DNA from 3 places in the Streptomyces sp. NPDC004539 genome. Region 2 is predicted to be linked to each of the others. Evidence: riboswitches for the same ligand, from Rfam matches in the RefSeq annotation. Region 2 holds a riboswitch; each other region holds the start of a gene.
The links. A riboswitch is a leader RNA that binds a small molecule or an ion and turns the genes downstream of it on or off. The one in region 2 is predicted to bind S-adenosylmethionine.

Region 1 (4,388 bases), on a different contig from region 2:
CGCCCCCGCCGGCCACCGCCAGCAGCAGCGCCAGCGAGGTGAGCTGGAGGGTCTGCGGGAGGGCGTCGGCGATGGTGGCGGAGACCGGGCGGCCGGTGGAGATCGCGTCGCCGAAGTCGCCGCGCACCGCCCGCCCCAGGTAGTCCGCGTACTGCGCCGGGAGCGGCTTGTCGAAGCCGTACTCGTGGCGCAGCGCGGCGAGTTGGGCCGGGTCGATCTGCGCGCTGTCCGTCCCGGCCCCGGCCATCGCCGAGACCGGGTCGCCCGGCAGGTAGTACAGGACGAGGAACGACACGGTGAACGCCGCCCACAGCACGCCGGCCGCCTGGGCGAGCCGGGTGAGCACGTACCGGGTCATGTCAGCCGATCCAGGTGTCGTGGAGCTGGATGCGGCTGGAGGCGTCGAAGGCGAGGGCGTGGACCTTCTTCGCGACGCCGAGCTGGGTCTGGAGCTCGACGACCGGCACGGTGTAGGCGTTGTCGACGATCAGCTTCTGGGCCTGGCCGACGAGTTCCTTGCGCTTCGCGGCGTCGGTGGCCGCCGCCTGCTCGGTGAGGAGGGTGTCCAGCGGGGTGACCGGCAGCCGGTAGATGTTGGCGAGCTTCGTGGAGAACGAGGAGCGCAGGATGTCCGGGTCGGCGCGGGTGATGTTGCCCCACAGGCCGTCGAAGTCACCGGCCTGCTGGACCTGGGCGAGCTGCGCGATCTGGAGCTGCTGGAGGACGATGCCGACACCGACGTCCTTGAGCTGCTGCTGGATCAGCTCCAGGGCGGGCTGGTTGGTCGCCGAGTTCGCGAACCACTTCACCGTCAGGCTCAGCTTCGCGCCGTCCTTCGTGCGGATGCCGTCCCCGCCCGCCTTCCAGCCGGCCGCGTCCAGCAGGGACTTGGCCTTCGCCGCGTCGAACGTGAGCCCCGCGCCCTGGTCGGCGTAGTCGGGCGTCGTGTGCGCGAGGACACTGGTCGCGGGCTGGGTGCCGGTCGGGAAGATCGTCGTCGCGATCTGCTGCCGGTCGATCGCGTACCGGATCGCCTGCCGGACCCGTACGTCCTTCAGGACCGGCCGCGAGTTGTTCAGCGACAGCCCGAACACCACGCCCGGGTTGGCCCGCCGCTGGAGGTTCACGCCTTGCAGCGCCGCCTCGTTGGCCTTGCCGACGCTGCTGATCGCGTCGACCTGACCGGACTGGAGGCTCCCCGCGCGCACGCCCGCCTCGGGGACGACCTTGAAGACCAGCTTGTCGAGGTACGCCTCGCCCTGCTTGCTCCACAGCGACGAACCCCACGCGTACTTGGCCCGCTTGGCCAGCGTGACCGACTGGTTCTGCACGTACTGCGTGAGCGTGAACGGCCCCGAGCCGACGACGCCCTTGCTGCACTTCTCCTGAGGGCTGAGCTTCACGCTCGCCGAGGACTCGATGCCCAGGGAGTGTGTCGAAGTCGCTTGCAGGAACTGGGCGTTGGGCGCCTTGAACGTCACCTTGACGGTCAGTGGGTCGACGACCGTCGTGCTCTCGACGCCGCTCAGATAGCCCTGCGCGAGGGTGCCGAGGGCGCCGAGCTTCGGGACCGCGTCGAAGTTGTCCTTCACGACCTGCGCGGTCAGCGCGGAGCCGTCGCTGAAGGTGACCCCGGGGCGGAGCTGGAACGTGAACTGCCGGGCGTCCGCGCTGACCTGCCAGCTCTTCGCGAGCCACGGCACGATCTCGCCGGTCTTCGGGTCCTGGTCGGTCAGCGAGTCGACGAGCTGGCGTACCGAGTAGATCGTGTCGTTGCTGCCGACCTGCTGCGGGTCGACGCAGCCGGAGTCCGAGCCGACGGCGAAGGTGAGCGTGCCGCCCGAGCGGGGCGTGCTCGCGCCGCCGGCGGTGGTGTCGTCGCCGCCCGAGGAGCAGGCGGCGAGCAGCAGCGAGGAGGTGACGAGCGCGGTGGTCGCCGCGAATCTGGTGGAGCGCAGGGGAAGTTGAGCCGTCACGGGACGGGGTCTCCTGTTCGTGTCACCGCGCGCCGCAGGGCGGACGGGCGCGCGGAGTGATCACCTCCGGGGTGCGTGGGGGTACGGAGGCGTGAAGGAAGAAGGGGGGGAGGGTCAGGCGGTGGCGGAAGACGCGGTCAGCCGCGACACAGAGCGCTGGTACAGCGCTGGAGGTCGATGTGCCACCGCCGCGAGAGACCGGAGAAGGGGGCCGACGCGGCGAGAACGGCGAGGGGGGAACGGAGTTCACTGCGGTGCGGCATACCGGTCCCTCCCGGATCAGGACCCTGTCCGACAGGGTCACGCGCTTGCGGGGTCCTCGACGACCCCGCCGGGCTTTCACCTGGAGCACCCCACCGCGCGGGAGGGTTGCCGGTCAGCGAGCCAGGGCTTGACGCTGACACTCAATGCCGATCACGAGCGTACGGAGTGGGGTCGGCGTCCGTCAACGGAGTGTCGGCGTCCGTCTCGCCCGCTGGACGCCTCAGTTCCGGAAACTGAACCGGAACAACAGGGAGCGGGCGTCCTCCTCGGTCAGGCCGAGCCCCTTCGCGACGGCCTCCCAGGAGAGTTCGTCGGCCCGCACGTTGTACGCCGCCTCCCGTCCCGCCTCGGCGGCGATCCGCTCCAGGGCGGTCACGGCGCGCAGCGCGGCCAGCGGCGCCTGGTCGGCCAAGTCGCCGATGCGCCGGTCGAGTTCGTCGATCGCGGCCTCGACGTCGGCGGGCAGGGGGACCGAGCGGGACTCGACCTCCTCGATGTGCCGGGTCCACTCACGGCGCAGGGCGGAGGTGTCGTAGTCGTAGGGGTGGTGGCGGGGGACCCGGGTCCAGTCCAGGGGGTGGTGGGTGGTGCCGCGCCAGCCGCAGGAGCAGGCGGCGCGCAGATGGCTCGCCTCGGGGGCGCCGAGCGTCCCGTCGTACACCCACCACTCGGTGGACTTGGGGATGTCGGCGCCGCTGCCGACGTCGAAGTAGACCGGGTCCGGCTCGGTGCCGTCCGGCAGGAGGGCGCGCGGCCGGCCCCCGTGCGATGTGCCGAAATCGTCCGTCCGCCACTCCACGACCCCTCCCGAGTCCGTGCCGTCACTGGCACATACCCGCACGGGCGGCGGTCATGACTGTCAGGGGCGGCGCTGTGCGCGGCGGACCGTGAGGACGGCGACGTCGTCGTGCCGGCCGCCGTGTCCGGCGTAGGCGCGGGCGTCGTCGTAGAGGGCCTGGGGGAGGGCGGTGGGGGAGCGGTCGGCGAGGGTGGTCAGGCGCTCGTCGGCCGGGTAGAAGGTGCCGTCGGCGGCGCGGGTCTCGGTGAGGCCGTCGGTGCTCAGGACGAGGGTCGAGTGCGGCGGGAAGCCGAACCAGCCGACGGTGGTCGGCTCGGCGGCGAGCGCGGACAGGCCCAGCGGGACCCCGGAGTCCAGCTGCGGGGAGGTGACCTTGCCGTCGTGCAGCAGATACGGCAGGACGTGCCCGCAGTTGACGGCCTGCACCTCGTCCTCCCGGTCGATGCCGAGGATCAGCGCCGTCACGAACCGCTCGTCCTCACCGGTGTCGGTGGCGTAGGAGTTGTGGCGGACGACGGCGGCGTCCAGCGCGTCGACCAGGGCCGTCAGGGTCGGCTCGCGGTGGGCGGCCTCGCGGAACGCCCCTATCACCGCGAACGCGGCGCCGACCGCGGCGAGGCCCTTGCCCTGGACGTCGCCGATGAGGACGCGGGTGCCCCAGGGGGAGTCGACGACGTCGTAGATGTCACCGCCGACGAGCCGGTCCTCGTGGAGGGGTTCGTACACGCCGTTGACCAGGACGTCGTCCGTGACCAGGGGGAGGGGGTGCAGGATGTGCCGCTGCATCGCGGCGGCCGTCGAGCGCAGCCGGAGCATCTCGTGCTCACGCCGGATGCGGTAGCCGCAGGCGTACGTGGACGCGACGCCCAGCGCAATGGTGATGACCACCATGAGCGTGCGGTCCAGCCAGTGCCCGGCGGGTCCCCGGGCCAGCACCGTCGTACTCACGACCAGCGCCGTCCACGCGGCGACGAACGCGGTCTGGCGTACGGTGCACAGCGCGGCGGCGGCGCCCGGCAGGAACACCAGCAGGCCCAGGAGCAGCACCGCCGAACCGGACAGCTCCCCCAGCGCCTCCACCGACACCGTCACCCCGAGAACGGTCAGCGCGAGCTGGGCGTTCCCCGGCGGCTCGATGGCCTCGAAGGCTTCAACAGGTCTCGTACGGCGGCTACCGGACATCCGAACTCCCGGGCAGGTGATGATCTGGTCATACCGTATGCAGTCCCACCGCGTTACGAAGAATCGCCCCGCCGCCCGGGGAAAGACGATCGCCGCCGCCCCCGACAGGGATCGGGGACGGCGGCGACCGGACGTCGGCCCCGGGACCGTACCGGGGCCGACGGATC
Region 2 (4,388 bases):
TCGGGGCTCGATCCCGTGGCTCTGGGGGCCTACTACCACCGCTGGGGCGTCGTGCCCGCGGAGCTCTTCGAGGGGTCGCCGCGGGCCGCGCTCACCCCGCTGACCGCGCTGTTCGTGCACGGCGGGTGGGTCCATCTGCTCGGCAACATGCTCTTCCTCTACGTCTTCGGGGCGATGACCGAGGAACGCATGGGCCGCGTCGAGTTCACCCTCTTCTACCTGGGCTGCGGCTGCCTCGCCCTGCTGGGGTACGCCGCCGCGAACGCGTCCTCCGCACAGTCCCTCGTCGGGGCGTCCGGAGCGATCTCGGCCGTCCTCGGCGCCTTCCTCTACCTCTTCCCCCGGGCGCGCGTCACCAGTCTCCTGCCCTTCCTCTTCTTCCTCCCCCTGCGCTTCCCCGCCTGGCTGGTCCTCCCCTTCTGGGCCGCCCTCCAGTGGATCGCCGCGGGCCAGGCCACCGCCGGCCCCGGAGTCGCCTACCTCGCCCACGTCATCGGGTTCACGCTCGGGTTCTTGTACGCGTGGGCGCGATTCACCCGTACGACTACAGTTGGGGCCGCCCCTGTACCCGTCGTCGAGGGAGAGAAGCAGCCGTGATCACCGCGATCGTCCTGATCAAGACCAGCGTGGACCGGATTCCGGAGATCGCCGAGGAGATCGCCTCCCTGGAGAGCGTGAGCGAGGTGTTCTCGGTGACCGGGACGTACGACCTCGTCGCCATGGTCCGGGTACGGGAGCACGAGGACCTGGCGGACGTGATCCCGGGCCGGATCAGCAAGATCCCCGGGGTGGAGGCGACGGACACGCACGTCGCGTTCCGGACGTACTCGCAGCACGACCTGGAGGCCGCGTTCGCGATCGGCCTCGACTCCTGAGCGTCTCCTAGGCGGCGGCCGGCACGCAGCGGCCGTTCTCCGTGCGGTACGTCAGCTTCGCCCCCTGCGTCACCAGTTCACGCACGGCCGTGACGAACCGGTCGACGTGCTCGTCGGGCGTGCCGGCGCCGAAGCTCACGCGGATCGCGTTGAGGGAGGCCGCCTCGCCGCACTCCCCCGCCTCGGTCGCCGTCGCGCCCAGGAGGTGGTTGACGAGGGGGTGGGCGCAGAAGAGGCCGTCGCGGACGCCGATGCCGTACTCGGCGGAGAGCGCGGCGGCGAAGTGGGAGCTGTTCCAGCCGTCCACGACGAAGGAGAGGACGCCGACGCGGGGGGCGTCGTCGCCGAACAGGGACAGGACGCGGACCTGGGGGACGTCCGCCAGACCCTCGCGGACCTTGGCGATCAGGTGGCGCTCGCGGGCGACGAGGTTGCCGAAGCCCTCCTCCGTGAGCGCCTTGCAGGCCGAGGCGATCGCGTAGGCGCCGATCACGTTCGGGGAGCCGGCCTCGTGCCGGGCGGCGTTCTCGTGCCACTCGACCTCGACCGAGCCGTCCGCCGCGCGGCTCACCTTACGGCTGGCGCCGCCGCCCGCGAGGTACGGCTCGGCGGCGTGCAGCCAGTCCGTGCGGCCCGCGAGGACGCCCGCGCCGAACGGGGCGTACAGCTTGTGGCCGGAGAAGGCGACCCAGTCGACGTCCAGGTCCCGCACCGACACGGGGTGGTGGGGGGCGAGCTGGGCGGCGTCCAGGACGATGCGGGCGCCGTGCGCGTGGGCGGTCGCCGCGAGCTCGCGGATCGGCCAGAGTTCGCCGGTGACGTTCGAGGCGCCGGTCACGCAGAAGAGGGCGGGGGCGGTCGTGTCGCGCTCCGACAGGGCCCGGCCGAGGGTCGCCACCGCCTCCTCGGGGGTGCGGGGGGCGTCCAGGTAGGTGACGTCCGTGTGCTGCCAGGGGAGCAGGGAGGCGTGGTGCTCCGTCTCGAAGACGTACACCTGGCAGTTGGCGGGGACCGTGCGGGCCAGGAGGTTCAGGGAGTCCGTCGTCGAGCGGGTGAAGACCAGCTCGTCGTCCTCGCGGCAGTCCAGGAACTCCGCGACGGTCTTGCGGGCGGCCTCGAAGAGGTCGGTGGAGAGCTGGGAGAGGTAGCCGGCGCCGCGGTGGACGCTGCCGTAGTACGGGGCGTACGCGGCGACGTCGTCCCAGACGCGCTGGAGCGCGGGGGCGCTGGCCGCGTAGTCGAGGGCCGCGTAGGTGACCTCGCCGCCGGTGACCAGGGGGACGGTGACATCTCGGCCCAGAACGCTCAGGGGGGCACAAACCGGCTGGGTGGAGGCAAGGGTGGTGACAGACATGGGGAACTCCCGTGAGGCAGGAAGGAAAGAGAAAAGGGGCGCGCGGAAGGGGGCTCTTCGGCCCTATCGCATTCGCTTGCTCACGGAAGGCTCCTCGACGACCAGGACCCCCGGTGTCAGGAGGGTCCGCGCTTGCCGTGGACCTCGCTGCCCACGGCCTGGTCTTCACCCGGGGCACCCCGCCACGGACGGAGGGTTGCCGGACAGTCGGCCGGGGCCTCATGACTGTCACTCATGACCTGGTACAGAAAGTAGATGAGGTGATCGCGGGGACGCAAGTCATGTCCGGATCGCGGGACACCCGCACGGAGGGAGAAGCGGCTCGCACCGCTCCTCCCTCCCGATCCCTACTTGTTCGTCGCCTCCACCCAGCGCTCCAGCGTCCTCTTCGCCTCGCCCGAGTCGATCGACTCCGCCGCCCTCGCCATGCCCTCGCGGAGCTGTTCGGCCAGCGTCCCCGTGCCCGGGTTCAGTGCCACCAGGGCCGCCGCCGAGTTCAGCAGGACCGCGTCCCGTACCGGGCCCTTCTCGCCGGTGAGGAGCTTGCGGGCGACCTCGGCGTTGTAGGAGGGGTCGGCGCCGCGGAGGGCCTCGACGGGGACGAGGTCGAGACCGACGTCCCTGGGGTCGAACCGTTCCTCCGTGACCTTGCCGTCGCCGACGATCCAGACCCGGGACGTCGAGGTCGTCGTCAGCTCGTCCAGGCCGTCGTCCCCCCGGAAGACCAGGGAGGAGTTGCCGCGGTCGGCGAGGACGCCGGCGATCATCGGGGCCATGCGGGGGTCGGCGACACCCACCGCCTGGGACTTCACCCGGGCCGGGTTCGTCAGCGGACCCAGCGCGTTGAAGACCGTGCGGATGCCCAACTGGCCGCGGGCGGCGGCGACATGACGCAGCGCCGGGTGGAACTTGACGGCGAAGCAGAACGTGATGCCCGCCTCCTCGGCGACCTCGGCGACCCGCCTGGGGGTCAGTTCGAGGTTGACGCCCAGCTTCTCCAGGACGTCGGAGGCGCCGGACGACGAGGAGGCCGCGCGGTTGCCGTGCTTGACGACCTTCGCGCCGGTCCCGGCGACGACAAGCGCGGACATCGTGGAGATGTTGACGGTCTTGGCGCCGTCCCCGCCCGTCCCGACGATGTCGACCGTACGGCCGGACACCTCGATCGTGTTGGCGTGCTCGTACATCGCCCGGACGACCCCGGTGATCTCCTCGACCGTCTCGCCCTTGGCCCGCAACGCCACCACGAACCCGGCGATCTGCGCGTCCGTCGCCTCGCCGCGCATGATGCGGTCCATCGCCCAGGCGGTCGCGTCGGCGCTCTGGTCGTGCCCGGACAGCAGGGCGTTCAGCACGGAGGGCCAGGAACGGCCCGCCGCGGTGTCGCCTCCAGCGGGGGTCACAGCGCTCATACGGCCGCTCCAGGATGTCGTACGGAAAGTGTGGGCCCACCCTATCCAGCGGCGGCACATGCCGAAGGACCCCGTCCAGGAATCGGGCGGGGTCCTTCTGTGGCGACGTCCCGGGGTCTACCCGGGGGCGGGATCAGTGGTGGCCGTGGCCGCTCGTGATCTCCTTGTACTCCTCGGCGGTCGGCTTGGCGATCTGGCTGTCCTCGCCGTAGTACGACTCGCTGAGCTTGGCGCGGAGCTTCTCCGTGCTCTTGACCTTGCGCTGGACACCGTTCTCGTCGGTGGTGGCGCCGATCGCGACGGGCTCGTACTGCTCGTGCGCGGTGAGCGTGTGCAGCTGCTCCTGGCTGAGCGGCTCGTGGATCTCGATGAACTCACCGTGCGGCAGCCGCTTGATCGTGCCGGTCTCGCGGCCGTGCAGCACCTTGTCCTTGTCACGGCGCTGGAGGCCGATGCAGATCCGCTTGGTCACGATGAACGCGAGGACCGGCAGGACGAAGAAGCCGATCCGGACGAACCAGGTGATCGCGTTGATGGAGAGGTGGAAGTGGGTGGCCCAGAGGTCGTTCCCACCGCCGACCAGCATCACGAAGTACGCGGTCAGCCAGGCCACACCGAACCCGGTCCGGGTCGGGGTGTTGCGCGGCCGGTCCAGGATGTGGTGTTCGCGCTTGTCGCCGGTGACCCAGGCTTCGATGAAGGGGTAGACGGCGATGGCGACGAGCACCAGCGGGAAGACCACGATCG
Region 3 (4,388 bases), on a different contig from region 2:
GGGGTCCAGGTGGCCGTGCCGTACACGGAGTTGATCTCGTCGGCGACGCGCTGGACCTCGTCCATGTAGTCCCGGTAGACCTTGAGGTCCTGCCGGGAGGGATACGCGAAGGCGACATGGACGACGCGGTCGTGCCACTCGGGGTGCGTGTCGAGGAGATGCCGGTACGCCAGCAGCCCCCGGACGATGTTCTTGGACAGCTCGGTCCGGTCGACCCGTACGACCGCGAGCCGCCCCTCCCCGATCTCCTCCCGGAGGGACGCGATCCGGTCCCGTACATCGGGCTGATGGGCCCGTTCCCGGAGGAAGTCCGCGTCGGCCCCTAGGGGATGCACCCCGATACCCGTAGTACCCGTCCCCTCGGGACAGCACGCGGCGAAGGAGTCGGCCCACCGCTGCGTGAGGAACCCCAGCCGGTCGGCGGAGAGCAGGCTCGTCAGGAGCTGCGCCCGGATGTCGTCGGGCAGCAGCGCGAAGTAGTCCGGCGGCGCCCAGGGCGTGTGGGAGAAGTGCCCGATCCGCAGATCCGGCCGCAGCTCCCGCAGCATCCCGGGCACGAGACACAGGTGGTAGTCCTGCACCAGCACGGCCGCCCCCTCGGCGGCCCCCTCCGCGAGCGCCTGCGCGAACGCCCGGTTGTACGCCTCGTACGACGCCCACTGCCGCCTGAACTCCGCGTCGAACACGGGCTCCAGGGGCGTCTGGTACAGCATGTGGTGCACGAACCAGAGCACGGAGTTGGCGATCCCGTTGTACGCGTCGGCGTGCACGTCGGCCGGGATGTCGAGCATCCGCGTCCCGGCTTCCCCGACCCCTCGCCGCACGGCCTCGCGGTCCCCGTCGGACAGCGCGCTGCACACCCACAGCGCCCCCGCGTCCGGGTCGATCGCGGAGAGCCCGGAGACGACGCCGCCGCCTCCGCGCTTGGCGTGCAGGGTGCCGTCGTCCCCCACGGAGTACGAGACGGGCCCCCGGTTGGAGGCGACGAGCACACGGGAAGCACCGAACGTCATACGCCAGAACCTAGCCAGGCGCCGCGCTGCTCAAACGTTCGGAACGTATACGTGGCATGGGACTGGGGGGTATGCCGTACCCAAGTATTAGCCGGGTACGGCCCGAGAGCCACTCACGCCACCTTCCGCCGCGCGTACTCCGCGACCTCAACCATCGGCGGCCTCTCCTCCGTGTCCACCGAATACGTCCGCGCCTCGAAGCCGTCCTCCCCCCGCTCGAACTGCGTCAGCGCCGGACGGATCAAGTGCCCGCGCGCCAGCCGGAGTTGGGCGGTCCGGTAGATCGCCGCGGACATCCGCCCCAGCGCCTGCCCGTCCTGGTGACGATGCTTGCGGACCCCGATGTCGACCTGCGCCAGCGCGTCCAGCCCCACCAGATGCAGCGCGTCCACCAGCATCCCCAGCTCCACCCCGTACCCCACCGGGAACGGAAGCTGCTCCAGCAGACTGCGGCGGGCCGCGTACTCCCCGCCCAACGGCTGCACGAACCCGGCGAGTTGGGGCCAGTGCATGTTCAGCAGGGGGCGCGCCATCAGCTCGGTGACCCGGCCGCCCTGACCGGCCGCGCCGGCGAGGGGACGGTCGTACATGCCCTTGACCAGGTCCACCCCCGGATCGGTCAGCAGCGGGCCGACGATGCCCGAGACGAAGTCGGAGGAGAAGTCGCGCAGGTCGGCGTCGATGAAGCAGACGATGTCGCCGGTGGTGGCGAGCAGGGAGCGCCAGAGGACCTCGCCCTTGCCGGGGACGGCGGGCAGGCGGGGGAGGATCGCGTCGCGGTGGACGACCCGCGCGCCGGCGGACGCGGCGACCTGGGCGGTCCGGTCGGTGGAGCCGGAGTCGACGACGACGAGTTCGTCGACGAGGGGGACCTGGAGCATCAGGTCGTGGCGGATGACGGAGACGATGTCCCCGACGGTCTCCTCCTCGTTCAGCGCGGGCAGGACCACGGAGACGGTCAGACCGGACGCGCGTTTCGCGGCCATGATCCGGTGCAGGGGGCGATCGGTCACCGACCAGGAGCGGGTGGCCAGCCAGCGCTCGACTTCTTCCAGCACAGTCAGCGGCTCCTCACTGTCACGATCACACTGCCCAGTGTGATCCATCTCGCGGTTCGGACGACTATCTCAACTGTCGTGGCATTCGGTTACAGTCTTGAACAACGCTGGTGACCATCGCATGTCGGGGGCGCCGGGCGGACAGCTCCACTCATAACTTCATACCGCTCATCCAGAGGGGCAGAGGGATACGGCCCGATGAAGCCCCGGCAACCCTCCAGCCGGTCTCGTGCGTGATCACGCAGCGAGGCTCCCGGCTAGGGAAGGTGCCAAATCCGTCTCACGGCGAGATGCGTCGTGAGGAAGATGAGGAGAAAGGGCCTCGCCTCCATGGCTGTGCAAACCGTCGCCACGACCACCGTCGACCTCGGTCCCGCCGCGGCGCTGAGCTGTCGCGAATGCGGCCACCGCGTCCCCCTCGGCCCGTTCTTCGCCTGCGAAGAGTGTTTCGGCCCGCTGGAGATCGCGTACGACTTCTCCGCGTACGACACCGAAGAGCTGCGGGCCCGTATCGAGGCCGGTCCCGCCAACATCTGGCGTTACGCCCCCCTCCTCCCCGTCCCGGCCGACGTCGCCGAGAAGCCGAACATCAACCCCGGCTGGACGAAGCTCGTCAAGGCGGACAACCTGGCAGCCGCGCTCGGCGTCTCCCAGGGCAAGCTGTTCGTCAAGGACGACTCCGGCAACCCCACGCACTCCTTCAAGGACCGAGTGGTGGCCCAGGCACTCGAAGCGGCGCGCGCCTTCGGCTTCACCACCCTCTCCTGCTCCTCCACCGGCAACCTCGCCGGTGCCGTCGGCGCCGCCGCCGCCCGCGCCGGGCTCCGCTCCTGCGTCTTCATCCCGCACGACCTGGAGCAGGGCAAGATCGTCATGGCCGCGGTGTACGGCGGTGAGCTGGTCGGCATCGAGGGCAACTACGACGACGTCAACCGCTTCTGCTCCGAGCTGATCGGCGACTCTGCGGGCGAGGGCTGGGGCTTCGTCAACGTCAACCTGCGGCCGTACTACGCCGAGGGCTCCAAGACGCTGGCGTACGAGATCTGCGAGCAGCTCGGCTGGGAACTCCCGGACCAGCTCGTCGTACCGATCGCCTCCGGGTCGCAGCTCACGAAGATCGACAAGGGGCTCCAGGAGCTGATCAAGCTGGGGCTCGTCGCGGACAAGCCGTACAAGATCTTCGGGGCGCAGGCGGAGGGGTGCAGCCCGGTGTCCGTCGCGTACAAGGCGGGGCACGACGTCGTACGGCCGCAGAAGCCGGACACCATCGCGAAGTCGCTGGCCATCGGGAACCCGGCGGACGGGCCGTACGTGCTGGACATCGCGCGGCGTACGGGCGGGGCCGTGGAGGACGTCACCGACGAGCAGATCGTCGACGCGATCAAGCTGCTCGCGCGGACCGAGGGGATCTTCGCGGAGACGGCGGGCGGGGTGACCGTCGGGGTGACGCGCAAGCTGATCGAGAACGGGTTGCTCGACCCGTCCCTGACGACGGTCGTGCTGAACACCGGTGACGGCCTGAAGACCCTCGACGCGGTGGCCGGGACCGGGCTCACCGCGACCATCCGTCCGACCCTGGACTCCTTCCGAGAGGCTGGCCTCGCATGAGCGTCACTGTTCGTATCCCGACCATCCTCCGCACCTACACGGGCGGGCAGGCCGAGGTGAGCGCCGAGGGCGGGAACCTCGGTGAGGTCATCGCGGACCTGGAGAAGAACCACACGGGGATCTCCGCGCGGGTCCTGGACGACCAGGGGAAGCTGCGGCGGTTCGTCAACGTGTACGTCAACGACGACGACGTGCGGTTCGAGCAGGGGCTGGAGACGGCGACCCCTGACGGCGCCGGCGTCTCGATCATCCCGGCGGTCGCGGGCGGCTGACCCGTATGTGTTGACCTAATGTCATTACTCGCCGGTAGTAACCGTCAGTAATGCACATTACTCATTGTTCATCGAATTGCCCTCTCTGCTTCGAAGCGGAGGGGGCAATTCTGTGTGGTTGAAGGAGGTAGGGTTGGGGAACCCGCTTCCGCTTGACGTGCCGGGCGCCCTTGATTTCTGCCTTACACCCGACAAGAAGTAGCCAAACTGCATGCCTCTTGCGTGGCATTTGCGGCATATGTCGGGCCCGACTTGCCCTGAACTCTCCTGAATTCTCACCACATTCCGGATCGAGTGCGTCCAGAATTCTCGTCCGATTGACCTGTTGCAGAGGGCAGTTGTGCAGATACATTCGGCCGCGGTCGACGCGTTCCGGCGCACGCCCCCAAATCGGCTGGGGGGTGAGGTCTGACCCGGGTCCGCGAAGTGTGGATCTG

Region 1: another riboswitch for S-adenosylmethionine. It lies ahead of ABZX85_RS14460 (ABC transporter substrate-binding protein); the one in region 2 lies ahead of ABZX85_RS29430 (aminotransferase class V-fold PLP-dependent enzyme).
Region 3: another riboswitch for S-adenosylmethionine. It lies ahead of thrC (threonine synthase); the one in region 2 lies ahead of ABZX85_RS29430 (aminotransferase class V-fold PLP-dependent enzyme).

Annotation. Positions count from the first base shown of each region.
Region 1 is NZ_JBEXLS010000006.1:61,243-65,630, forward strand. It holds gene ABZX85_RS14455 (ABC transporter permease) at 1-358, opposite strand, end outside; gene ABZX85_RS14460 (ABC transporter substrate-binding protein) at 360-1,976, opposite strand; SAM riboswitch class IV at 2,276-2,388, opposite strand; gene ABZX85_RS14465 (hypothetical protein) at 2,461-3,039, opposite strand; gene ABZX85_RS14470 (PP2C family protein-serine/threonine phosphatase) at 3,100-4,221, opposite strand; gene ABZX85_RS14475 (methionyl-tRNA formyltransferase) at 4,387-4,388, opposite strand, start outside.
Region 2 is NZ_JBEXLS010000016.1:37,658-42,045, reverse strand. It holds gene ABZX85_RS29440 (rhomboid family intramembrane serine protease) at 1-597, shown strand, start outside; gene ABZX85_RS29435 (Lrp/AsnC ligand binding domain-containing protein) at 594-875, shown strand; gene ABZX85_RS29430 (aminotransferase class V-fold PLP-dependent enzyme) at 883-2,229, opposite strand; SAM riboswitch class IV at 2,353-2,469, opposite strand; gene trpD (anthranilate phosphoribosyltransferase) at 2,577-3,641, opposite strand; gene ABZX85_RS29420 (cytochrome bc complex cytochrome b subunit) at 3,775-4,388, opposite strand, start outside.
Region 3 is NZ_JBEXLS010000039.1:18,418-22,805, forward strand. It holds gene ABZX85_RS45745 (trehalose-6-phosphate synthase) at 1-1,013, opposite strand, end outside; gene ABZX85_RS45750 (glucosyl-3-phosphoglycerate synthase) at 1,127-2,071, opposite strand; SAM riboswitch class I at 2,237-2,384, shown strand; gene thrC (threonine synthase) at 2,402-3,679, shown strand; gene ABZX85_RS45760 (MoaD/ThiS family protein) at 3,676-3,951, shown strand.